3 regions of the Thermoanaerobacterium calidifontis genome follow, and region 3 is predicted to be linked to each of the others. Evidence: riboswitches for the same ligand, from Rfam matches in the RefSeq annotation. Region 3 holds a riboswitch; each other region holds the start of a gene.
What was found. Region 3 has a riboswitch for thiamine pyrophosphate ahead of thiT (energy-coupled thiamine transporter ThiT). Riboswitches for the same ligand answer to the same signal wherever they lie in the genome.
Positions count from the first base shown of each region.

Region 1: linked by a shared signal. The riboswitch ahead of thiD (bifunctional hydroxymethylpyrimidine kinase/phosphomethylpyrimidine kinase) and the one ahead of thiT (energy-coupled thiamine transporter ThiT) in region 3 are both predicted to bind thiamine pyrophosphate.
Region 2: linked by a shared signal. The riboswitch ahead of thiC (phosphomethylpyrimidine synthase ThiC) and the one ahead of thiT (energy-coupled thiamine transporter ThiT) in region 3 are both predicted to bind thiamine pyrophosphate.

Region 1 covers NZ_AP042436.1:1,822,434-1,830,869, reverse strand. The annotation lists partial or broken gene ACZ42G_RS09580 (APC family permease) at 1-567, opposite strand, end outside; gene ACZ42G_RS09575 (acetamidase/formamidase family protein) at 734-1,630, opposite strand; gene ACZ42G_RS09570 (4Fe-4S binding protein) at 2,130-3,224, shown strand; gene ACZ42G_RS09565 (ABC transporter ATP-binding protein) at 3,312-5,045, shown strand; TPP riboswitch at 5,096-5,211, shown strand; gene thiD (bifunctional hydroxymethylpyrimidine kinase/phosphomethylpyrimidine kinase) at 5,278-6,087, shown strand; gene cytX (putative hydroxymethylpyrimidine transporter CytX) at 6,077-7,258, shown strand; gene thiM (hydroxyethylthiazole kinase) at 7,251-8,051, shown strand; gene thiE (thiamine phosphate synthase) at 8,054-8,436, shown strand, end outside.
Region 2 covers NZ_AP042436.1:855,689-864,124, forward strand. The annotation lists gene ACZ42G_RS04295 (carboxymuconolactone decarboxylase family protein) at 42-422, opposite strand; gene asrA (anaerobic sulfite reductase subunit AsrA) at 683-1,729, shown strand; gene asrB (anaerobic sulfite reductase subunit AsrB) at 1,722-2,510, shown strand; gene asrC (sulfite reductase subunit C) at 2,528-3,541, shown strand; TPP riboswitch at 3,622-3,721, shown strand; gene thiC (phosphomethylpyrimidine synthase ThiC) at 3,834-5,138, shown strand; gene thiW (energy coupling factor transporter S component ThiW) at 5,166-5,648, shown strand; gene ACZ42G_RS04325 (ferritin family protein) at 5,738-6,040, shown strand; gene ACZ42G_RS04330 (Uma2 family endonuclease) at 6,250-6,822, shown strand; gene ACZ42G_RS04335 (GntR family transcriptional regulator) at 7,174-7,860, shown strand; gene uxuA (mannonate dehydratase) at 7,902-8,436, shown strand, end outside.
Region 3 covers NZ_AP042436.1:219,673-228,108, forward strand. The annotation lists gene ltaE (low-specificity L-threonine aldolase) at 1-440, opposite strand, end outside; gene ACZ42G_RS01150 (aldo/keto reductase) at 590-1,729, shown strand; gene ACZ42G_RS01155 (hypothetical protein) at 1,773-2,084, opposite strand; gene ACZ42G_RS01160 (hypothetical protein) at 2,226-2,474, shown strand; gene ACZ42G_RS01165 (methylated-DNA--[protein]-cysteine S-methyltransferase) at 2,499-2,966, shown strand; TPP riboswitch at 3,003-3,101, shown strand; gene thiT (energy-coupled thiamine transporter ThiT) at 3,159-3,797, shown strand; gene ACZ42G_RS01175 (MGDG synthase family glycosyltransferase) at 3,999-5,114, shown strand; gene ACZ42G_RS01180 (phosphatase PAP2 family protein) at 5,128-5,670, shown strand; gene ACZ42G_RS01185 (CBO0543 family protein) at 5,660-6,097, opposite strand; gene ACZ42G_RS01190 (ferritin-like domain-containing protein) at 6,226-6,732, shown strand; gene ACZ42G_RS01195 (AsnC family protein) at 7,217-8,026, shown strand; gene ACZ42G_RS01200 (SH3 domain-containing protein) at 8,194-8,436, shown strand, end outside.

The DNA of each region.
Region 1 (8,436 bases), 1.1 Mb from region 3:
GACTGTTTTTTTACCTCCTACTGTTTCTTCTGCAAGTGTGCTTATTCCATCAAAACCTAAAAAACTTAGAACTGCTATAGAAACTGCACTCATGACTAAACTTAGGCTAAAGTTTTGTGGATCGTAGAAAGCTTTGAATGAAAAATGTGCTCCTCCTATGCCTTGCGATACAGCTATAATACACCTACTACTACAAATAATGCTAAAACGATTAATTCTAATATGAGGACTATTCTGTTGAATTTTGCTGTAAATTCGATACCCAATATATTAATGATTGTATTAATGATTATGAAAGCCAATGCCCATACCACAATTGGAATGGCTGGAAATATGCTGCTTAATGCTGCGGCACTTACTACGTACAACAATGCGGGAACAAGAAGATAATCAAGAAGTATTGCCCATCCTGTGAAAAAACCGATGACTTTGTTTAAACCATTTGTCGCATAAGAGTAAACAGAACCTGCTATTGGAAATGCCTCAGACATTGAAGCATAGCTGAATGCAGTGAATATCATTCCGATAATGCCTATTAGATATGCCAGAGCGACCATTCCCTTTGATATGTCAGCAACGAAGCCATAGATACCAAAAGGAGCGATTGGAACCATAAATATGAGACCGTAAATGATGAGATCCCATACAGATAGAGCTCTTTTTAATTCTTGTTTATAACCAAATTTTTCAAGAGTGCTGTCGTTTTTGTTATCCATAGAATATTACCTCCTGATTAAAATTCTATTCCATACGCCTCCAAAACCCAGTTTGGCATTGAGAAGCGTGCTGTCTTCAGTGGATCAACAACTTGAGATATCTGGACATTGCCGGAGATGCTAAAAAGTGTTGATATTTCTTCTATTGATAGGTCAGTATTTTTTTGGAAAAGTTCTGCCATATCTTTTACTGCTGTTTCTATGGCTTTTTCTATTGATTCATTTGATGCGATTGTGGCTGTTACTTCATTTGTCTTGACAATTGGATTATTTAGCTTTAAGTTTTTTAAAACTCTAAGCTTTACAGTAACGGTGCCGCTTACTTCTACACCTGATACGCCTATTTCTCCATCTCCCATTACAGCGTGCAAATCTCCTAATGCGAAAAGTGCACCATCCACAAATACAGGCAAATAAAGCTTAGAGCCTTCTCTTATAAGTGTTGTATCCATGTTCCCTCCATGGGGACCAGGTGTGCCGCAGTTTATTTCGCCTTCTTTTGGTGCGACGCCTATTACACCTATCATTGGCTTTACAGGAAATGAGAGCTTTTCATTGAAAATGACTTTGCCATCATTTATTTCAACTACTTTTGAATATAGATCATTCATCATATGACCTAAAACTCCCAAATCTTTCCCTGTTGCAACGACGCCTTTGTCATCAATGTCGATTTTCTTGATTGTCACTTCAAGCGTGTCGCCTTCTTCTGCGCCATTCACGTAGATTGGACCTATTGCGGGATTTACTTTATCCCAATCCATTGTTTCTAACTTGTCATCATTTGTTTTGATTTGGCATGAAAAACAATCTAAAGTTTCTATCTTCACCTCCTCTCCGTCGTTTACATAAAGTACAGGATCGTTGTGTCTTGAAAAGCTAAAGATGCACTTCTCGTTTGTCAATTCATGCATATTCCAGCATCTCCTTTTTATGTAAATTATGTTTAAGTTCATTATAGCCCTAAATAAGATGTTATTCAATAAAAATATATTTTAATGATTAAAATGTTTTTATAATTTCTAAAATGAATCTACCAAAGTTTAAAGGTAAAAGTGAGAAAGCATCACGAAACAAACATAATTGAAAACATTGTTGAGGTTTAAAAATTTTTCGCTTAACTTTTTTTATAAAAAATATATAATGTAATTGGGATCAAAATATAAGATCCTCCTCTTTCTTAATTAATTAAATGCAATAACAGCTCGTAGAGCTGTTATTGCATTTATAGCAGTTATTCGCAGGCATTGATATGCTTAGTTTTGTTATTATTTTTTTAGCTCCAGAAATTGGAGTTTAATTGTACAATTTCCTTAATTCAGAGAATGTGCCAAGCTATTTAAAAATATAATTAATATGATATAATGTTTGTAAGCATTGTGGTGGAAATATATAGGAATGGAGGGGAAATACATGGCAAACAAAAAGGATAAATATATTGTTTTATTAAAAGCGATTTTGTGGACATATATTATCATGTGCATAATCATAGCCGGATTAAATTATGGGTATGCAAGTAAAGCACCTAAAAATGTAGCCAATGTGATAAATTGGATTTGGCAATTTTACGAAAACTGGATTAAGACGATATTTATTATCATAGGCAGTTTTCTCACTATAAACATAATAGGCAAGTCGAAAAGGACAAAAATGAGAAAAGCAAACCTTATTGGTTTAATCATTGCAGCACTTATTGTACATATTATAATGCCACTATTTTTCCACAATGGCGATGTATATTTCTTTTCAATGCCACTTCCATGGACGACAGTGCCGTTGCAGCTTTTATACCATAATTCCTCGTTTTATAAAAGTTATTTTCATATATGGGGTGTTGCAGGCATTTCAAGTGTATTAATATTCTACGTATTGGTTAGCATAATCGTTTTTATAGGAACTTTTTTATACGGTAGAAGATGGCAATGCTCTACAATTTGTCTTTTCAATGGATTCGCTTCAGAAGTTTTTGATCCTGTTTTTCCTCTTTTGGGTAAGAGAAAACATCTAAATCAAAAGGGGATAAAAATATTTGCATTATTGAGATGGTTATTCTTTGCTATATCGCTATTTTTCACTATTTGGTGGATATTATTTTTATCTGGAGCATTTTTAGGTGGCAATTATGATGCGATAAGTAAGATGGAATCGTATAAGTATCTTGCTGGCGAACTTCTTATGGCTATGTTTTTTTGGATTGCATTAACAGGCAGAGGATATTGTTATTATTGTCCATTGGGAACAGTTTTAGGATTGATAAGTAAAGTCGCCGGGCAAAAAATAACTACAAATAATTCAAAATGTATCCAATGCGGACAATGCAACGAATCATGTCCAATGAGTATAGACATAAAAAGTGCAGCATATTACGGTAAAGATGTCTCTGATATAAGGTGTGTAGGGTGCGGCCATTGTGTTGATGCATGTCCTACAAAAACATTATCTTATACAACGAAAGTTTTAAGTATATTAAAAAAGAAAACTAAAAAATCGTCTATTGTACAAATTTGACAATTATTAGTTGGCATATTAAACTAATGTTAGAGATACATCAATCATTAGCAGTAATTGTTTTGATTTATATTTGGGGGGATTTTTTTGAGGCTTATAAAGAGATTTGCGTCGTATTACAAGCCACATATATGGCTTTTTATCCTTGACATGGTGTGTGCATTTTTTATATCTGCTTCAGATTTGGTTTTTCCTATGGTTACAAGAAATGTGATAAATAACGTCATACCTAACAAGGATTTTAACCTTATATACAGGTTCGCAATTTTATTAGCTATAATGTACTTTGGAAGGATGATACTTGAATACATAGTAGGATACTATGGCCATGTTTTAGGTGTAAGCATAGAGTACGATATGAGAAAAGATGCTTTTTCACATCTTCAGAAACTTTCTATGAACTATTATGACAACACAAAGACAGGTTATATAATGTCAAGGGTTGTCAATGACTTAAATGAGATAGCAGAAGTAGCACATCATGGTCCAGAGGACCTTTTTTTGTCTATCATAAGGATAATAGGCACATTCATACTTTTGCTTACAATTGATGTGAGGCTGACACTGGTTGTATTTACCATAATACCTTTTATGTTTATATACATGTATATTTACAACAATAAGTTTGAAATTATATGGAAAAATGTCCGTGAAACGCAGGCACAGATGAATGCCACATTAGAAGAAAGCATTACAGGCATAAGGGTCGTCAAATCATTTGTAAGGGAAAAATTTGAGAACCTAAAATTCGATAATAAAAGCTCCATGTATAAAAGTGCCAGGTCAAAAGCGGTTAAGCATATTGGCATATTTGATTCTAGTGTAAATTTTCTTTCTAATATATCAGTTGTGATTACTCTTGCAGCAGGTGGCTACTTTATATCAAAAGGCCTCATAAATACAGGTGACTTAGTGGCATACATAATATACATTAGCCAGTTTTTGCAACCTTTGACTGTTCTTTTGCGGTTTATAGAGCAGTACCAGCAGGGTATGGCTGGCTTTAGGCGGTTTGTAGAGCTTATGGATACAGAGCCAGAGATAGCAGATAAAAAAGATGCGATAGAGTTAAAAGATGTGAAAGGCGATATTGAGTTTGACAATGTCACATTCAGCTACGACAATAAAAGAGAAGTACTGTCAGGAATCAATCTTAAGATAAAACATGGAGAGACAGTGGCAATAGTAGGGCCCTCAGGTGCAGGTAAAACCACACTTCTAAGCCTTATACCGAGGTTTTATGAGATAGATGCAGGCTCCATAAAAATTGACGGTATAGATATAAGGGATGTGAAGCTATCATCGCTTAGAGAAAATATAGGCATTGTCCAGCAAGATGTATTTTTGTTTTCGGGCACGATAAAAGAAAACATTGCATACGGCAAATTAGATGCTACTGACGAAGAAATAATCAATGCAGCCAAAGCTGCAAATGCCCATGACTTCATAATGGAGCTAAAAGATGGTTATGATACGTATATTGGCGAAAGAGGCGTTAAATTGTCTGGCGGACAAAAGCAGAGAATATCTATTGCAAGGATGTTCTTAAAAAATCCTCCAATACTTATACTTGATGAAGCGACATCATCGCTTGACAATAAAAGTGAATCGATTATTCAGCAGTCTATTGAAAATCTATCGAAAAACAGGACTACCCTCATAATCGCCCACAGATTGGGCACCATTAGAAATGCTAAGCGTATAATAGTGCTTACTGAAAATGGAATAGAAGAGGAAGGTACACATGAGGAGCTTATGAATAGGAAGGGCGTGTACTATAATCTGTACAGCTATCAACAGGAAAATTTGACGATATGGTGAAATATCCTGTACAAGTCAGATAATTTGTGTTAAAATAAAGTAAAAGTAAATATTTTTGTCTGGGGAGCTGGGGTGATAGCCCGGCTGAGAGTTAGCAGCTATTTCTGCTATGACCCATAACCTGATCTGGATAATGCCGGCGTAGGGAGTACATTGGACTTTGAGTGTGCTTATCCGGCACACTTTTTTCATTTTGTATTTCCTCAAGGCATACAAAAAAGGAGGAATCGATGTGAAGAAGTTGCTTACGATTGCAGGCTCTGACAGCATTGGCGGTGCTGGCATAGAGGCAGATTTAAAGACGTTTTGCGCTCTTGGAGTATACGGCATGTGCGTCATTACGGCAGTGACGGCGCAGAACACGGTAGGTGTCTTTGATGTAAGAGAGATGGATGCTGATATCATCAAAAAGCAGATAGATTGCGTATTTGATGATACGGCGGTAGATGCTGTAAAGATAGGTATGGTATCAAGCCAAGATATCATTGACGCTATTGCATCATCACTTAAAAGATGGAATCCAAAAAACGTCGTGTTAGACCCTGTCATGATATCAAAAAGCGGATATTACCTTCTAAAAGAAGACGCCATAGACGCATTAAAGACAAAACTTTTGCCTATGGCAGATATCATTACTCCAAATATACCGGAGGCGTGTGAGCTTACTGGAATGAATATTGAGGGAATTGATGACATGAAGGAGGCTGCTAAAAAAATCATCGATATGGGTGTAAAAGCTGTCGTTGTAAAAGGTGGTCATTCTTTAGAAAATGCTACTGATGTATTCTACGATGGAAGTGAATTTTTACTTTTGCCACAGGAGAGGATCGACACCAAAAATACACATGGAACAGGATGCACTTACTCATCTGCAATAGCTTCGTACCTTGGTAGAGGATTAAGCTTGAAAGATGCAGTAATAAACGCAAAAAGTTACATAACAGAGGCTATTAAAAATTCTCTTGAGATAGGTAAAGGTGTAGGACCTGTAGGACATTTAGTAGATCTTTATAAGAAAGCAGGTATTGACTATGAAGATTAAAAACTCAACGCTTTTTTTAATATGGGCAGGTGCGGCCATATCCATTGCAGAGGTTTTTACTGGTTCGTATTTTGCACCATTAGGCTTAACTAAAGGAATTTTAAGCATATTGTTAGGTCACATCATTGGCACTCTGTTTTTTGCTTTAGGAGGGCTTATGTCCTTTAGAGTTAAGAAACCTGCGATAGAGTCCACAAAAGGTGTCCTGGGCGAGAAAGGCATGGTATTTATAGGGCTTTTAAATGTGCTTCAATTGGTTGGCTGGACGGCTGTAATGATAATACAGTCTGCAAAGGCTTTCAACGGTGCTATAGGCATGTCTACTGCTATTGGAATTTTTGTCGTTGGCATATCTGTTTTATTGTGGACATTATTCTTTGACAATGAAGCTTACTGGATAAACGATATTGCTGTTGTGCTTTTATTTATCTTGACTATATTTGTTGTATTGTATTTGAAGGCGGGAAAGGTTGGATATGTAGCCGGAGACATGAGCTTCAGCGGTGCAGTGGAACTTGCCGTTGCTATGCCTGTATCATGGCTTCCACTGGTAGGAGATTACACTATAAATGCTAAGGATGGAAAGTCCAGTTTTATATATACATTCGCAGGATATTTCATAGCAAGCTGCTTCATGTATTTTATAGGGCTTTATGTGGCTTTGAAAACAGGCGGAAAAGACATAATCTCATATTTTGCATCAATAAAAACGGGAATTGTACCGCTTCTTATTATACTTTTGTCGACGGTTACAACGACTTTTATGGATGTGTATTCCGCTGCCATTTCAACACTTTCTATTGTAAAAGCTAAATTAAGCAGAAAAAGTCTGCTTATTATATATTCCATTGTGGGGATTATTGCCGCATATTTGTTCCCAATGGATAATTACCAAAACTTTTTGTACGCCATAGGAAGTGTATTTATTCCCGCATATACGGTTGTATTTGAAGATTTCTTTTTGATGAAAAGCAAAAGCCATAGCTTCTTAAATGTGCCTGCCACGATTTCTTTTGCAGTAGGTACGATATTCTACAATTATCTTACGTATTTTGGTACAAATCTATCAAAATGGTTTATAACGCCCACAATAGGTACGATTATTTTGACTGCTGTAATCTATCCAATTATGAAATCTTTAAATAAGAGAGAGGAGAAAATTTATGGTTGAAGAAGCAATAAAAGTTTTAGAAAGATTAAAAGAAGAAGTGCCGCTTGTCCACGCTATAACAAACTACGTCGTAATAAACGATAATGCCAATGCACTACTAAGTATAGGGGCATCTCCTGCGATGGTAATGTCACCGGACGAAGCGTACGATTTTACAGCAATTTCGAATGCTTTGTACGTAAATATAGGTACTATCAATAATGAAACTAAAGAGACAATAATCAATTCTGTAGTGTCGGCGAGAGACCACAAAAAACCAGTTGTTTTAGACCCTGTAGGATGTGCTGCTATAAAAAGCAGGGTTGATTTTGTAAACATGCTTTTAAAGATAGGTGATATAAGCATTATCAAGGGAAACGGCGGTGAGATAAATGCTTTATCAGGTGAAAGTGCAAATGTGAAAGGTGTAGATTCTTTAGATGACAGTGGAAATGTTGATTCTTGTGTAAAACTTGCAAAGTTAACAAATACGGTTGTCGTGTCGACAGGAAAAGAAGACTATATAAGCGATGGGAAAAGAGTAGTAAAAGTTAAAAATGGTACACATTTATTTACAAAGATAACAGGTGCAGGATGTACTTTAGGCGCAATAATGGCGGCTACGTCTGCATGCAGCCATGACAAAGTGGTATCGTCATTGGCTGCCCTTCTTATCATGAATATAGCAGGGGAATTGGCGGAAAAAGAGTGCAACTTGCCTGGGACATTTAGGACAAAATTTATAGATTATCTGTACCTTATAGATTCTGACATGATAAGGAAATACGCTGATATTGAAGTATTGGAGGCGTAAGCATGAAAGATTTTGATGTATCTCTTTATTTGGTCACTGACAGAAACCTTTTGAAGGCTGGTAGAGATTTTTACGATGCTGTAGAAGAATCATTGCAAAACGGCGTTACTATGCTACAGCTTAGGGAAAAGGATATTTCATCAAGAGAGTTTTACGAGATTGCTAAGAGATTAAAAGATATTGCGGCGAAATACCGCATTCCATTTATAATAAATGACAGAATCGATATAGCACTGTCCATTGATGCAGATGGAGTTCACCTAGGTCGAGAAGATCTGCCATGCAGCATTGCGAGAAAGATCATGGGCGATAATAAGATAATCGGCATATCTGCTGGATGCGTAGATGAAGCCGTAGAGGCAGAAAGAGATGGTGCTGACTACAT
Region 2 (8,436 bases), 640 kb from region 3:
ATAGGAGAAGGAAAGCCTTTTTTGGTGAAAGCGCACTTTATTTATTCGGTTGGTTTTATCATAAGCCCATTGTTGAAGTGGTTTAAACCGCTCATTAGATCGATAACTGATAAAAGCTCAACTATTTCTTCATCGGTTACGCCTGCTTCTTTTAATTTTTTGGTGTATGTGGTTATGCACATCTCACAATTGTTTAGAATTGACACGGTTAAAGCGACAAAAAGTTTTGTTTTAGAGTCGATTTTCCCCGGTCCCATTGCCACTTGAGATTTTTGAAGGAATAGCTTTAAATATTCTGGTTTATTTGCCATTGCTCGCATTGTTGGAGGAATAAATCCCATCTGCTTTTCTATTTGCTCAAATAATTGCTTTACTTCTGGACTTGCCTCTTCATTGCTAACTAATTTAACACCTATAGCCATACTATCACTCCTAAAAATGAAATAATATATACCCCCCTCTATGACGTGGTACAACATAATGATACTACTATTCGATTATGAATGCAAGTACGGTGAAAATTTCAGCTTATGTAAGCTTTGAAACAACTAAAGAGATATCAGACATATAAGTTCCTGTTATGGTTTCTATAAATTTTTATTATTATACTCGTTAAATATTTGATGTTATAATTATATCAAAATATGTTAAATAATTTTCAATTTTCAAAGGAGGAGAGAACTTGGGATATCTAATTGAGAATAAAGATTTTGACGATATTTTAAATCTACTGAAGAAAGATTATAAAATTTATGCACCGAAGCGCTTTGAAAAGCGTGGCCGGTATTCTGACACAGATCTTATAAGATACGATGAGATAAAATCTTTGAAGGACATTGTATACGATGAAAAATCCGATTTTTCACCAAAAGAAGTTATATATCCAATAACACAAGCTTTGTTTTATTTTACAGAGGATGAGTACAGAGAAAGCAAGGTATTTGATAAAAAAATACTATTATTTGTAAGAGCTTGTGATATAAATGGCATAAGAAGACTTGATACGATTTTCCTCCAAAATGGTGATACAGAAGATATTTATTACAAAAGACTCCGTGAAAAAGTAAAATTCGTTTTGATGGAATGTAAAGATGGCTGGGATACCTGCTTCTGCGTCTCTATGAACTCCAATAAAACAGATAACTATAGTCTAGCGATAAGATTTAATAATGATAATGTAATGGTTGACGTTAAAGATGATGAATTTATTGACATATTTAAAGATAAGAAAGAAATAGATTTTAAGCCTGAATTCGTAAAATCAAATCCGAAGGTTGTCCATGTTCCAGAAATAGATAATACAGATCTACTTAAAAAAGTATATGATTTTGACATGTGGGAAAGCTTTAATTCCCGCTGTATAAGCTGCGGTGCTTGTACTGCTGCTTGCATAACATGTAGCTGTTTTAATACAGTTGATTTAATTTACAGTGAAAATGCAAATGTTGGCGAAAGAAGAAGAGTGCAGGCAAGCTGTATGCACAAGGATTTTACAGAGATGGCGGGTGGTCATGTATTTAGAAAAACTGCCGGTGAAATGATGAGATTCCGTACACTTCATAAAGTATATGATTATAAAGCTCGCTTTAAAACGGAAAACATGTGTGTCGGTTGTGGTCGCTGTGATGAAAGATGTCCAGAGTTAATATCCTTTTCGACAACGATAAATCGCTTATACGATGAAGTTGAAAAGTTGAAGTCGGGTAAAGGAGGCAGCATAAATGAATAATATTTTCATGCCTAAGCCATATAAGATACTTGAAATAGTTCATGAGACGAATTTGGAATACACATTTAGAGTTGAAGTTGATGTAAAAGCAGAGCATGGGCAGTTCTTTCAGATTTCCATTCCAAAGATAGGTGAAGCACCTATATCGATAAGCGCTATGGGTGACAATTGGATGGAATTTACTATAAGAAAAGTAGGAAAAGTAACAAATGAGATATTTAACTTATCTCCTGGCGATAAGATATTCATGAGAGGACCTTATGGTAATTCATTCCCTGTTAACAAATATAAAGGAAAAGACTTAGTTGTTATAGCTGGTGGTACAGGTGTATCGCCTGTTAGAAGCTTACTTAAGTATTTTTATGATAATTCGGAAGAAATAAAATCACTACACTTTATAGCAGGTTTTAAAGATGAAAATAGCGTCTTGTTTAAAGACGATTTAAATAATTTTAAGACAAAATTTAACACTATATATACTCTTGATAAGAAAAAAGTCGATGGATTTGAAGTTGGCTTGGTTACAGAGCATATAAGTAAAATACCATTTGATAGCTTTGATGATTACAATGTCATTGTCGTTGGTCCGCCAGTAATGATGCATTTTACAGCATTAGAATTATTGAAAAATGGGGTACCAGAAGATAAAATTTGGGTTTCCTTTGAGAGAAAAATGTCTTGCGGAATTGGAAAATGTGGTCACTGCAAGATAAACGAGACGTATGTTTGCCTCGAAGGTCCTGTGTTTAACTACACAAAAGCGAAGGATTTACTTGATTAAATGTGGAGGTGTATGTAATGAACTATGATATAGATGTAAAAAAAGTCCGCAGAAATTGTTACAGGCAATCGAAAGTCCGCGGTGAATTCATGCTGCAGATGCGCGTTCCAGGCGGTGTAATGGATGCTAAATATCTGTCATATGTAGAACATATTGCAAAAACATGGGGAAATGGACAATTTCATCTTGGCGTTAGACAAACTTTATCAATACCTGGAATAAAGTATGAATATATCGATGAAGTCAATAAGTATATAAAGACGTTCATTAAAGAGATAGAAGTAGACCTTTGTGGTGTTGACATGGAAGTAGATGACAATGGATATCCAACGATAGGTTCTAGAAACATTATGGCTTGCATAGGAAATAAACATTGCATAAAGGCAAATATAGACACAACATTACTTGCAAGAAAAATTGAAAAAATCATCTTTCCAAGTGATTATCATATAAAAGTAAGCATAGCCGGATGTCCTAATGACTGTGCAAAGGCTCATTTCAACGATTTTGGAATTATAGGCATTACAAAAACAGAATATGATTACGATCGTTGTATAGGATGTAAGAAATGTATCGAGGCTTGTAAACAACATGCTACAGGTGTTTTATACATGGTAAATGGAAAAATCGAGAAAGATTCGTGCTGCTGTGTTGGCTGTGGTGAGTGTGCACTTGTATGTCCCACAGGTGCTTGGTCTAGAAATCCTAAGAAATTCTACAGAGTCCTCATTGGTGGTAGAACCGGAAAACAGACACCTCGCATGGGAAAGATTTTCTTAAATTGGGTAACAGAAGATGTAGTGCTGGGCATACTTAAAAATTGGCAAGATTTCTCAGCAGAGGTATTGAATCATAAACCAGTATATCTCCATGGAGGTCACTTGATAGACAGGGCTGGATACAATAAATTTAAAGAGCTTATATTAAAGGGTGTAGAATTAAACCCTGAAGCTATGGTTGCAGATAGAATATTTTGGTCAGAAACTGAATACAGGTCAAACATAAATGTTAAGCCTGTTTGTGAATGTTAAATAATTAGATTTTTAATCCCGATTACCTTTACAATTTTAGAGTTTTAAAGTATAATTAGATTAAATTTAATACTTGTGAAATTAGTTTGCGGGGGAACCATTTTGGTTGAGAAGGTAAAACCTGACCCTTAGAACCTGATGTAGTTAATACTACCGTAGGGAAGCAAGCTTTTGATTATAAAGCTTTACCATGCGGTAAGGCTTTTTTTATTCAATATTTTCGAATATAACCTTCTTCCTCCCTTCATTTTACAAGTATCAAAACAAAATAATTTATGAAAGGATGACTGCGATGAATTACACTACACAATTAGATGCAGCAAAAAAAGGAATTATTACAGAAGAGATGAATGTTGTGGCAGCAAAAGAAGACATTGAAGTGGATTTATTGCTGAGCAAGGTAGCTTCTGGTGAAGTAGTCATACCAGCAAATAAAAACCATGAAGCACTTAGTCCAGAAGGCGTAGGGACAGGGCTTAGAACAAAAATAAACGTAAACTTAGGTGTATCAAGGGACTGCAACAATGTAGATGCAGAATTAGAAAAGGCAAAAAAGGCGATAGAAATGAAAGCAGAGTCTATCATGGATTTAAGTTCATATGGCAAAACTTTCGAATTTAGAAACAGATTGATAGGCATTTCTACAGCCATGATAGGTACTGTTCCAGTATATGATGCTGTAGGATATTATGACAAAGATTTAAAAGACATTACTCCTTCAGAATTTATAAAGATCGTCGAAAGGCATGCACAAGACGGTGTTGATTTTATGACTATCCATGCAGGCATCAACAGAGAGACGGCGGAAATTTTCAAAAGAAATGAAAGACTTCTAAATATCGTTTCTCGCGGAGGCTCTTTGTTATATACGTGGATGGAATTAAATGATAAGGAAAATCCTTTTTATGAGTATTTTGATGATATTCTTGACATATGTGCTGAGTACGATGTAACGATAAGCCTTGGCGATGCATTGAGGCCAGGCTGCATAAATGATTCCACAGATGCATGCCAAATAAAAGAGCTTATAACCCTTGGAGAATTAGCAAAAAGAGCTTATGAAAGGAATGTTCAAGTGATTATTGAGGGACCTGGTCATATGAGGCTGAATGAAATCGAAGCAAATGTTTTGTTGGAGAAAAAGCTATGTAATGGTGCGCCGTTTTATGTATTGGGGCCAATCGTAACAGATATTGCACCTGGATATGATCATATTACAAGTGCAATTGGTGGTGCAATTGCTGCAGCAAGTGGAGCGGATTTCCTGTGTTATGTAACACCAGCGGAACATCTGAGACTTCCAACGATTGAAGATATGAAGGAAGGCATCATTGCTTCTAAAATAGCTGCCCATGCAGCGGATCTGGCAAAAGGTATACGCAATGCAGAAAAATGGGATAATGATATGTCTTATGCCAGGAGAAAGCTTGATTGGGATGAAATGTTTAGATTAGCTATAGATCCTGAAAAGGCGAGAAGGTACAGGAGTGAATCTCTACCACATGATAGTGAAACATGTACAATGTGTGGAAATATGTGTGCTGTGAGAAACATGAATAGAGTTATTACAGGAGAAGATATAAGCCTGTTAAAGTAGGATTTTTAAAAATTGGGAGGATTGTAAATGAATATAAAAAAGATTACTTATTCAGCTATGCTGATTGCAATCGGTGTAGTTTTTGCGAATTTTGTATTTTTCCCTGTAGGTGTTTCGAAAACGACCCCTATACAGCATATAATTAATGTCATATCTGCAGTGACACTTGGCCCAGGATATGCAGTACTAATTGCGTTTTCAATATCCATAATCAGAAACATAATGGGCACTGGAACACTATTGGCTTTTCCAGGTAGCATGATTGGCGCTTTATTGGCAGGAATTTTATATAAATTGACAGGGAAAAAGATTTTAGCTGCATTAGGGGAGGTTTTTGGTACAGGGATAATAGGAGGCCTTGTGGCATTTCCAATAGCCAAATACATCATTGGTAAAGATGTGGGAGCATTTTTCTTTGTAACTCCATTTTTAATAAATACAGTGACAGGAAGCATCATAGCCCTTATTTTGCTTGAGGTTTTGGATAAGTCGAAAAAGGTCTATAAATAAAATATGGTAATTCGGTAAATTCCTAATTTTGTGATATAATGAACTTACAATCAAATAATAACAAATAATAATAAAAAGGGGGCTATAGTATGCCTGATTTTGGTACTCCATTTGCTGGACTTGCAAATAAAAACAAAATTACACATGAGGAGCTTATAAGAGCTATACGATTTATGGTGGCAGCAGAGTATGAGGCTATACAGTTATACATGCAGCTAGCAGAGTCTACAGACAATAAATTAGCAAAGGATGTTTTAGTAGATATAGCAAACGAAGAAAGAGTGCATGCCGGAGAATTTTTGAGACTTTTGAAGGAATTATCTCCAGATGAAGAAAAACTGTATGAAGAAGGAGCAAAAGAAGTAGAAGAGATGATTGAAAAAAATAAATAAACTTTTATACATATATTGATATTTCAATGGAGGCTGTCTTTTTTACATTATGTAAAATGTCACAGCCTTTTTTCCTTATGTATTTACTTAAATATAATAAGCAATAATGTAATAAAAAGCTGATGCAAATGTACCAATTTGTAACAACTTAAAACTATTAAATAAAATATGATGCTTCTAAGTTTTATAAAGGATGGAGGGAAAAAATTATGGCTTTACCTGATGAAAATAAGACGTATACGTATCGCGATTATAAAAAATGGAAAGATGATAGACGCTGGGAGTTAATAAATGGGAATCCATTTCCCATGGCTCCGCCTTCAAGAATACATCAAGAGATCTTAAGAGAGGTATTAACTATTTTTTCTGTGTATCTGAAAGATAAATCATGTAATGTCTATAGTGCTCCGTTTGGAGTGAGACTTCCTAAAGCAAACGAAAATGATGATGACATAGAAACGGTTGTAGAACCTGATATTGTAGTAGTGTGTGATAAGTCGAAATTAGATGATGAAGGGTGCAAAGGCGCACCGGACTTAGTTGTAGAGATTGTTTCACCTTCTACAGCCAGAAATGATAAAATTAAAAAATTTAATCTATATGAGATGGCAGGAGTAAAAGAGTACTGGATAGTAGAACCGGATAACAAGATTGTAACTGTTTTTACGTTAGATGACGATAAAAGGTATGGAAGGCCTGGGATATATTCTGATGAAGATAAAATTAAAGTTTCAATTTTTGAAGATCTCATCATTGATCTAAAATCTGTTTTTACATTTTAGTTTAACCATCAAGACACAAGTGAAAACTCTCTTGTGCCTTATTTTTTTAACCTTAATTCTGTTTTATTTTTCCAGAAAAAATTTTTTTAAAACAAGAAGGATTTTTGAAATTTACGTAGAATATATTATAATATAAAAGCAATATATTAATATACTAGTATACAAGTTCAAAAATTTAAAGTGATTTTTACTTGACTCATTACGCTTTATGTCCCCTATGAATTTTTTAAACAGAAGAAAAATTAAATAAAAAAAGAAGGAATTTTAAAAATGATGTCGAATATATAAGAATATGAATATTAATATGCTAGTATACAAGAATACAAGTATTAAAATAGGGGATGTGAAGCGATGGGATTAGAGCTTTTGGAAAACAATACGTATGAGTCAAAAAAAGATTACATTTACAGAATGATTAGAAAGAACATAATCGACATCAATCTAAAGCCTGGAGAGGTTATATCAGAGAATGATATAGCTAATGCATTTGAAACCAGCAGGACGCCTATTAGAGAAGCATTTACGAGGCTGGCAAATGAAGAACTGATTGAAATTTACCCACAAAAAGGCACGTTTGTTTCTTTGATAGATATAAAGCGTGCTCAAGAAGCAAAATTCATGAGGGTAAATCTTGAAAAAGAAATCGTGAGACAGGCTTGTAGAGAATTTCCAGATGACATCTTGTTTCAGCTTGAAGCGAATATAAACCAACAAGAATTTTGTGTCATGAAAGAAAATTATATTACCATTTTTGACTTAGACAACGAGATGCACGAGCTTATATACAGAGGATGCAAAATGGATAGGATTTGGTCAGCCATAAGGTTTATAAGTGGCGATTATGACAGGATAAGGACATTGAGATTGTCATCTGATACTGATTGGGATGCTATCATAAGCGACCACAAAAATATCATAAGTGCCATAAAGGAGAAAGATGAAGAAAAAGGATTAAAGATAATAAGTGGACACTTGACGATGATAGACAGAGATGTAGTGCTTTTGAAAGAAAAATATCCAGAGTATTTTAAGCAATAAATTACATTGCAATAAAAATCTACAATAAGGGAGTAAGATATATGAAGATGACTTTTAGATGGTTTGGCGAAAAAGATGACAGTGTGACACTTCAGCAGATTCGCCAGATACCAGGTGTCTATGGGATTGTAGGGGCTTTATACGATGTACCCGTAGGAGAAACTTGGCCGATTGAAAAAATACGCGAATTAAAGACAAAAGTTGAGTCCTACGGCCTTAAACTGGAGGTGATAGAAAGTGTAAATGTTCATGAAGACATCAAGTTAGGGCTTCCGACAAGAGATAGATACATTGAAAATTACAAGGAAACAATAAAAAATCTTGGCAAGTTAGGGATAAAAGTCGTATGCTACAACTTCATGCCTGTTTTCGACTGGATACGCACGAATCTGAATGAAAAATTACCTGATGGATCATATGTAATGTCATACGATGAAGATATGTTAAAAGGAAAAGATCCGCTGAAGCTCATTGAAGACATGGACAATGGCTCAAATGGCTTTATACTTCCAGGTTGGGAACTTGACCGCTTAAAAGAATTGAAGATGCTGTTTGACATGTACAAAGATGTTGATG
Region 3 (8,436 bases):
ACGGTACCGCCTGCTCTATTGTGGGTATTTTCAAGGCATATAAGACCTGTCTTTGGGAAATGGATGTCATCTGTCCTGATGGAGTTTAAAACATCTTTTGGATCCATAATACCATTTATTCCTCGTATAGTTTTAGCTTGAACCCCTGATAAGTACCCTATACCACCGACTTCATACGTAATTATATGACATTTTTCTTCCAGTATTACTTCATTACCATGATGTGTATGTGTCATTACGGATACTTGATTTCCCTGTGTTCCGCTTGTCACAAACATCGCATCTTCTTTTCCCATAATGTCTGCCGCCATTTCTTCAAGCTTCTTTACAGTGGGATCTTCACCATAAACGTCATCGCCTACTAAAGCTTTGTACATGGCATCTCTCATTTCCTGAGTTGGCAACGTGACTGTGTCGCTTCTTAAATCGATGTATTCCATGTAATATTACCTCCTATCTATTAGCTTAATTTAAGATTAACATTGTTGAAAAGCTAAAGCAATAGATGGGATTACGGGAATTTTGTTATTTAAAGCAATGGTGCTATAATCAAATAAGAAATTTAAATTTTAAGATACGGAGGGGTTGTATGCAGTACAGAGAGTTTGGCAATACAGGTGTTAAGGTTTCAGCATTGGGTTTTGGCGCAATGAGATTGCCTACAATAGGCGGAGACAACAGCAAGATCGATGAAGAAGAAGCTATAAAGATGATAAGATATGCTATAGATAATGGCGTTAACTACGTTGATACTGCATATCCGTACCACAATGGGCAAAGTGAGATTGTGGTAGGCAAAGCTTTGAAAGACGGATACAGGGAAAAGACGTATTTAGCTACAAAACTTCCGTCATGGCTTGTTAATGAAAAAGAAGATATGGATAAATACCTGAATGAACAACTAAAAAAACTGGACGTCGACTACATAGATTTTTACCTTCTACACGCATTGGATAAAGAGAGATGGGAGAAGTACAAAAGACTTGATGTGTTTAGCTGGATGGAAAAGGTCAAGAAAGAAGGCAAAGTCAAATTCATAGGTTTTTCTTTCCATGACGAATACAACGTTTTTAAAGGCATAATCGATGATTACGATAAATGGGATTTTTGTCAGATACAGTACAACTACATGGATATAAACAATCAAGCGGGCTTAAAAGGGCTTAAGTATGCTGCGTCAAAGGGATTAGCCGTTATTGTAATGGAACCAATAAGAGGAGGTAAGCTTGCTGGAGATCCGCCAGAGGCTATCAAAGAGCTTTGGAACAGTGCAAGTGTAAAAAGGACACCTGCAGAATGGGCTCTGCAATGGGTGTGGAATCATCCAGAGGTTTCGCTTGTATTAAGTGGAATGAGCACGATGGAACAAGTGAAACAAAATATAGAAAGTGCCTCAAGATCAAAAGCAAATGGCTTAACCGAGGACGAGGTAAAACTTGTAGATAAAGTCAGAGAAACTTATGAAAAGCTTTCGCCTGTAGGATGCACTGCTTGTAACTACTGCATGCCATGTCCCAATGGCGTAAACATACCTAAGAACTTTGCCATATACAATGAAGCCCACATGTACAACAATTACGATGAAGCACTTAGGAATTATAATAACTTAAATGAAGGAAAAGCAAGCTCTTGCATAGAATGTGGAGAGTGCGAGACGAAATGCCCTCAGCACTTGACGATAATTGAATATTTAAAGGATGTAAGAAGATACTTTAAAGAGGCTGTTTAAAAATAAGCCATATTGATGAAACTTAAGTTTCACCAATATGGCTTTACTTTTGGTAGTCAACATATCCCTTTTTCTTGGCTTCTAAAAATAGTAAGAAGTTTATGAAGTAAAATATAACACCTGATGCCACGATAAATATACTATTTAAATTAAGTACCATTATAAGTATCCCAAAGATTATAAGGTATATGGAATTTAATATGGAAAACTTAAGCTGCAACTTTAAGAATTCATCTGATTTTAAAAGCCTTATTTTTGCCTTTCTCGTATAATAAGTGACTTTATCTTTATTTAATATGGAATACATCAAATAAACGACACCGGCAATTACTAATACAATACCTAGCCAATTCATCTTATTACACCCTTTCTTGATTTCATTTTAAAATTTGTTGAACAAAAAAGCAACGTATAATATTTTTTATAATACTTGCTTTGATAGTTTACTTGTGAAATAATAAATAGTGAATATCTTATTTAGAAGGGAGTGTCAAGGATGGTTCAAAGTGGATTTATGCTATTTTTGCAGTATTTTGTGGCTTTAGCTACACCGATTGTATCAGTCATTTTTTTGGTATTTTACATAGTTTATACATTAAAAAAGATGAAAAAGATTGATTCAATAGAAAAAAGCTTAGCAAAAATAGCAGCTTCAGGCAAGTCAGAATTAAGTGAGTCTTTTTACGAATCTAATGAAGATTTTGAAGTTGAAGATGAAGTCGAAGAAGAAGTTATCGTTAAATAGCAAAATGCATCAGGATGTGATAATGTGGTGTGGGATGACTTAGATACACCGATTGGAACGCTAAGAATATATTCAAGCGAAGATGGCATAACGAGGATAGATTTTCCTAATGAAGAACATTTACAATGTTTAAGAGGTACAAATTCGTTTATTGCAGATTGCAAAGAACAGCTTAGATTGTACTTTAAGGGCCACTTGAAAGAATTTAGCGTAAAGTTAGACTTAGAAGGGACAGACTTTCAAAAATCTGTTTGGCGAGAGCTTATGAAGATACCATATGGCTTTTACGCTACATACGGTGAAATCGCAAGGAGAATAGGAAAGCCAAATGCGTCAAGAGCCGTAGGAAATGCCCTCAATAAAAATCCTATTCCGATTATCATACCGTGTCATAGGGTCATCGGCTCAGATATGACGCTAAAAGGCTTTGCAGGTGGGCTTAGTGTCAAATCATTACTGCTTCAACATGAAGGTATTGCATTTAAAAAGTAATTTTATTATAATTAGATAATAAATTAATCAATAGACTATGTCCGCTGGGGGTGCTTTTAGCTGAGATGGCAGATGCCAAACCCCTAGAACCTGATTAGGTTAATACCTACGAAGGGAATGCGGCAAAAGACCGCATCGGTGTGCGGTTTTTTTGTTTTAAGCGGTACATAGCCTCAAAAGGAGGTTATTTTTATGTCCTACATTGTAAGCATTTTTTCCGACTTTACAAAAATAAAGCCTGCCACACTTTCCATCATAATTGCGATTCTATTCGCTGCGTTTTTGTTTTACATTTTAAGAAACAGCGTGAAATTTAACGCAAAGATGCTTGTGTACGGTGGATTGGCAATAGCTATATCATTTGTCTTATCGTATATAAGGTTTTATCATTGGCCTCAAGGTGGTTCTATAACACCAGCCAGTATGCTTCCGCTGTTTGTCTTTGCATACTATTACGGTGCAGGTCCAGGCATAGCGGTGGGAATGGCTTATGGAATGCTTCAGCTAATACAAGACCCTTATGTTGTGCATTGGATACAGCTTCTCTTAGATTATCCATTGGCGTTTGGCGCCTTAGGGCTTGCAGGATTTTTCAAGAAAAACTTAAGCATTGGTGTTTTGGTTGGCGGTTTTGGCAGATTTTTCTCACACTTTCTATCAGGTGTCTTCTTCTTTGCCAGCTACGCGCCAAAAGGCATGAATCCTGTCGTCTACTCGCTTCTTGTAAATGGTATATTAGTAGGTGTGGAAGTCTTGATTTGTTTTGCAGTTTCTATTATCCCGCAAGTTAGAAATGCAATTGAGATGATAAAGAAAAAAGCTTTAGCGTAAAATTTATTAAAGCCCTCTTTTTAATGGAAGAGGGTTTTTATAAATTTTATACAATAAATTGATTTTGATGGTATAATATTAGATAGCAAATAAAAATAAACTATATTGATGGATAGATTTTAACGCATTTTTAATACAAATTTAATTTAAATTTAATGTTTAAATGCGATAATCAATATAGTGATTGTGAGGGTCTTTTTGATGGATAAAATAAAGATTTTAATACTTTATGAAGATATAGGAACTGGACATAAAAGAACGGCGATGGCTTTAAAAAAAGCCTTCGAAAAAAGAGATGGCATTGAAGCCTTCGTTGAAAATCCACTTGGGGAGAAGTTTCCCAGCTTGTCTTACTTGACGACGAGGATTTATCTAAAGACGTTAAAATTGACGCCTGAATTATGGGGTTATCTCTATGAGATGGAAAGGGACAAGATAGAAAGGCGCATAAATAAGCTGGTAGGCATATCTGTTTATACATTTATAAAAGATTACGTATTAAACTTAAAGCCTAACGCTGTAATATGCACCCATCCGTTTTCTTGTTCTATTCTGTCTCATATAAAGAGAGATCTCAATATTCCAATATTTGCCATATTGACTGATTACGATGTCCATGCGTATTGGATACATCACCAGATAGATGGGTATTTTGTCGGTTCACAAGAGATGAAAAGTCAGATGAACTTAATGGGTGTTTCTGATGACAAGATAAATGTGACAGGCATACCTATTGATGAAGAATTTTACATCAAAAAAGATAAAAACGAGATGAGACGAAATTTAGGTTTTGAGGTAGACAGGCCATTAGTGATGGTGATGGGCGGTGGACTTGGACTCGGAAACATAAAAAAAGCCGTCAATGTTATACAGAGGCATAAAGATTTGCAGATTGCTGTAATATGCGGATTTAATAAGAATTTAAAGGCTAAAATAGAGGAGATATCAGACGATAATGTATTTGTGTATGGTCATGTAGACAACGTGCATGAATTTATGGAGGCTGCTGATGTCTTAGTAACTAAAAGCGGTGGTCTTACTGTCACTGAAGCTATAATTAAGAAATTGCCTATGATAATTTTTGATCCTATACCGGGACAAGAAGAGAGAAATCTCGAATTTTTGCTTAAAAAGAGGATTGCCTTGAGAATTAAAGACATAGAAAAATTAGATAAAAAGATATTGGATCTTTTGTCTGATAAGAAAAAGATAGATGAGATGAAGGAGCGTATGGAGGAAATCGGCATATACAATTCAGCAGACAAGGTGTGCAGCGTAGTAATAAATCATATAAAGAATGATGCTTTGAAGGTGTAAGGAGGTTTCATTTGTGTCGGGAGTGAAGAAATTGATTATTGCGGAGGACAGAAATGTATTTTTCCTTTTAAATGAAAGGATAAAGTGCAAAACTCTTGATAAGATCATGCCTAAAATAACTCATATAGGAGGACCGTATTTTACGATTTTATCTTGTTTGTTATTGATTTTGTTTGGGAAAAACAGCGTTAAGCTTTCTGCCATTCAAGCCCTTACTACTTTGACAAGTAGCCACTTGGTTGTGCAGATTTTAAAGAGAATATGCACGAGGCCAAGGCCTTACATGGTTTTGCCTGAAGCCAATACATTCAAATATTTGCTTAGAGATTATTCCTTCCCGTCAGGTCATGCCACGGCTATATTTTCTTTGGCAGTTTCTTTTTCATTCTTCTTTCCTGATTTGACGATTGTTTTAGTCAGTCTGGCTATTTTAGTGAGTCTTTCGAGGATTTACATGGGGCTGCACTATCCTTCAGATGTCATAATAGGCTCTACAGTTGGCATCTTATTTTCATATATAACACATATGTATGGTTTGATGCTGCCTATTCTTTAAACAAGTATTTATATTGAGCAGTTATAGCTAACAATGTGAAGATGTACGTTATGACTGAAAAGAAATAATTCCATCTGTTGTAAATAAGAAGCCCATTTATGTGAAATACTGCTTCAACGGCAGTCAGAAACAATATCCATGCAGCCATGTATATGATGTAGCGTATTTTTCCTTTTGGCATGTATTGTATAAAAATCATGCCATAAGGTGGTCCTATAAATGTTTCCATCAGGAACGATAGAACACCGTTTGGGATATGTGCATCAGTGTAATAATAGCATTTCAAAGTAAAGTCAAATATCACATCCAAAGAGAAACCTATCACAGATGAAAGCAGATAAGCAGGTATCAGCACTTTTAACTTTTTTCTATCTATCAAAAAAAGCGATATAATTACCGTAAAAATTGAAAAAATTATGTACCACATAACATCACCTTGAATTATTTTGGCTTTTACAAAAACAAATTATTAAAGTTTTTAAAAGCCAATTGACTAGAAAATTTTGTAATGATAAAATGATTAGTAGAAGATAATAATTTTCGGGAGGTGTTGTTATGTTAAACAATATTGAGAAAAAATATTTGACTGATTTAGAAGTTGCAAGGCTTGCTATAGATATAGAAGAAAGAGGATACGAATTTTATACAAAGGCTTCAGAGAAATTTTCCAGCGATGAGAAATTGAGAAAGTTTTTTGATGACATGGCACAAGAGGAGATTATACATAAATCTAAATTTGAAGAGCTTTATAATAAGCTTTTAAATGAGAAAAAAGGCGATGATAGCCTGTACTTTGACATAGAGGCATCTATTTATTTAACTTTGCTTTACAATACATCTGTATTTCCATCAAAAGATGCTGTTGACGAAGTATTAGAGAAAATAAATAAATTTGAAGATGCTGTAGAATTGGCAATAAGAGCAGAAAAAGATTCTATAATATTTTACGATGAAATAGTCAAAGATGCTAAATTTGACTCTACTAAAAAAGTTGCAATAACATTGTTGAATGAAGAGATAAAACACTTCATAGATCTAAGCAATATGGTAAAAGCGATATAGTATTAAGAAAATTAATCTAAAGTTTTACAAAGCCAAGATTGAAATTTTGAAGATCACTCAGCGCATTTTATGAAATATTTAGATTTATCATGGAATTTATTAGCATACAGCTAAAAAGGTTTATTGATAAATATATAATTGATATAAATAAAAGTATATGAGGTGTTGTTATGCTAACTGTTATTGTAGGATGTGTTTTGATTTTAAGTTTTATAATAATCTTTGTAAAATTGACACATGTTGTGGGTTCGGGGATATTTAACTATATACGCAAAATATTCAGATGATATTATTCAATTCAATCAATAAAAAATGCACCCTTGAGTATTAGACTTTTGTCTAAATCTTGGGTGTATTTTATTTTTGTTTTTCAAAGTTTTATAAAAAATTTTGAAATTAAAAGGAATTTCTATATTTTTGCAGAAAATATATTAAGAAATGTTATTGGATAAATAATAAAGTTTTAATGAAGGTGTTGGTATTTATGAGTAATATATTGACCATTAAAAAAGAAATTGCTGAATCACATGGGGAATCATTACTTATAAATGTTAATCCAAATAAGAAAATTTTTAATAAAGCAATTAGTGATGAAAAGCTAATAAACATAAAAAAAGAAAACAGTTTTTTATTGTCATTGTTTAATAGTCTCATAGATAAAAGTCTAAGGTATAAATGTCTTCTTTTGGAAGGATACTTTTTTATTCTATGTGATAAAAACGGCTATATAATCAAACTTATCTGCGATGATAAACTTAATAATTATTTCAACACATTGCATTTTGTAGAAGGTAGTAGCTTAAGGCTTGAGGATTGTGGCACAAATGCGATTAGTATGGCTATGAAATATAAAAATCAGATTGAATTATGTGGTAAAGATCACTATTGTAAATTGTTCAAAGATTGGTATTGCAATGCTATACCAATAATTGATTATTATTGTGGAGAAGTAGTCGCATATCTTGATGTGTCGCGGATTAATGTTCCAAGCATTAAAGACCAAAGTGCTATTCTTAAAAATATAGCTATCTATATTGAAGAATATTTATCATATAGAAATAAAAATCTACCAATAATAAGTTCTAAACTTGATGATATAGATAAGTTAATTTTATCATCTTTAGTACGTAATGGGGTAAGAAAATTAGTAACATCAGATATAGGCATATCAGATCGAACGTTGAGAAAACATTTAAATAAACTTAGCAATTTATTTAAGGTAGATAATGATTTAGAAATAGTTAGAGCTGCTATAAAAATCGGAATTATAGATATTGATGGGAATATATTATAAAATTTTTGTAAATATTAAAATTTTGATGTGCCGAAAACCGGAACCATTTTAATAAAATCTAACAAAAAATATTCCGAATTTAGAAACTTCACAAATCTTAGATTAAGACCTATAATAATGTCAAATATAGGATATGGAATAAAATAAAGTAATAGGAGTTGATATTTATGGTAAAAAAGATTAATTTATTATTTGCTTCTACGTTGATAATAACAACTATATTCGCAATGCCATTAGCTTATGGTAAGACAATTAATAATGTTAACATAAAGGATACTAATAAAACAAATATAACAAAAATTAAAGATGACGTAGTAAAACCTATGCAGTTTGGCATGGCTATTGTTACTGCTTCGTCAGGTTTAAATGTAAGGACAGGACCTGGAACAAATTATCCCATTAAAGGAGCA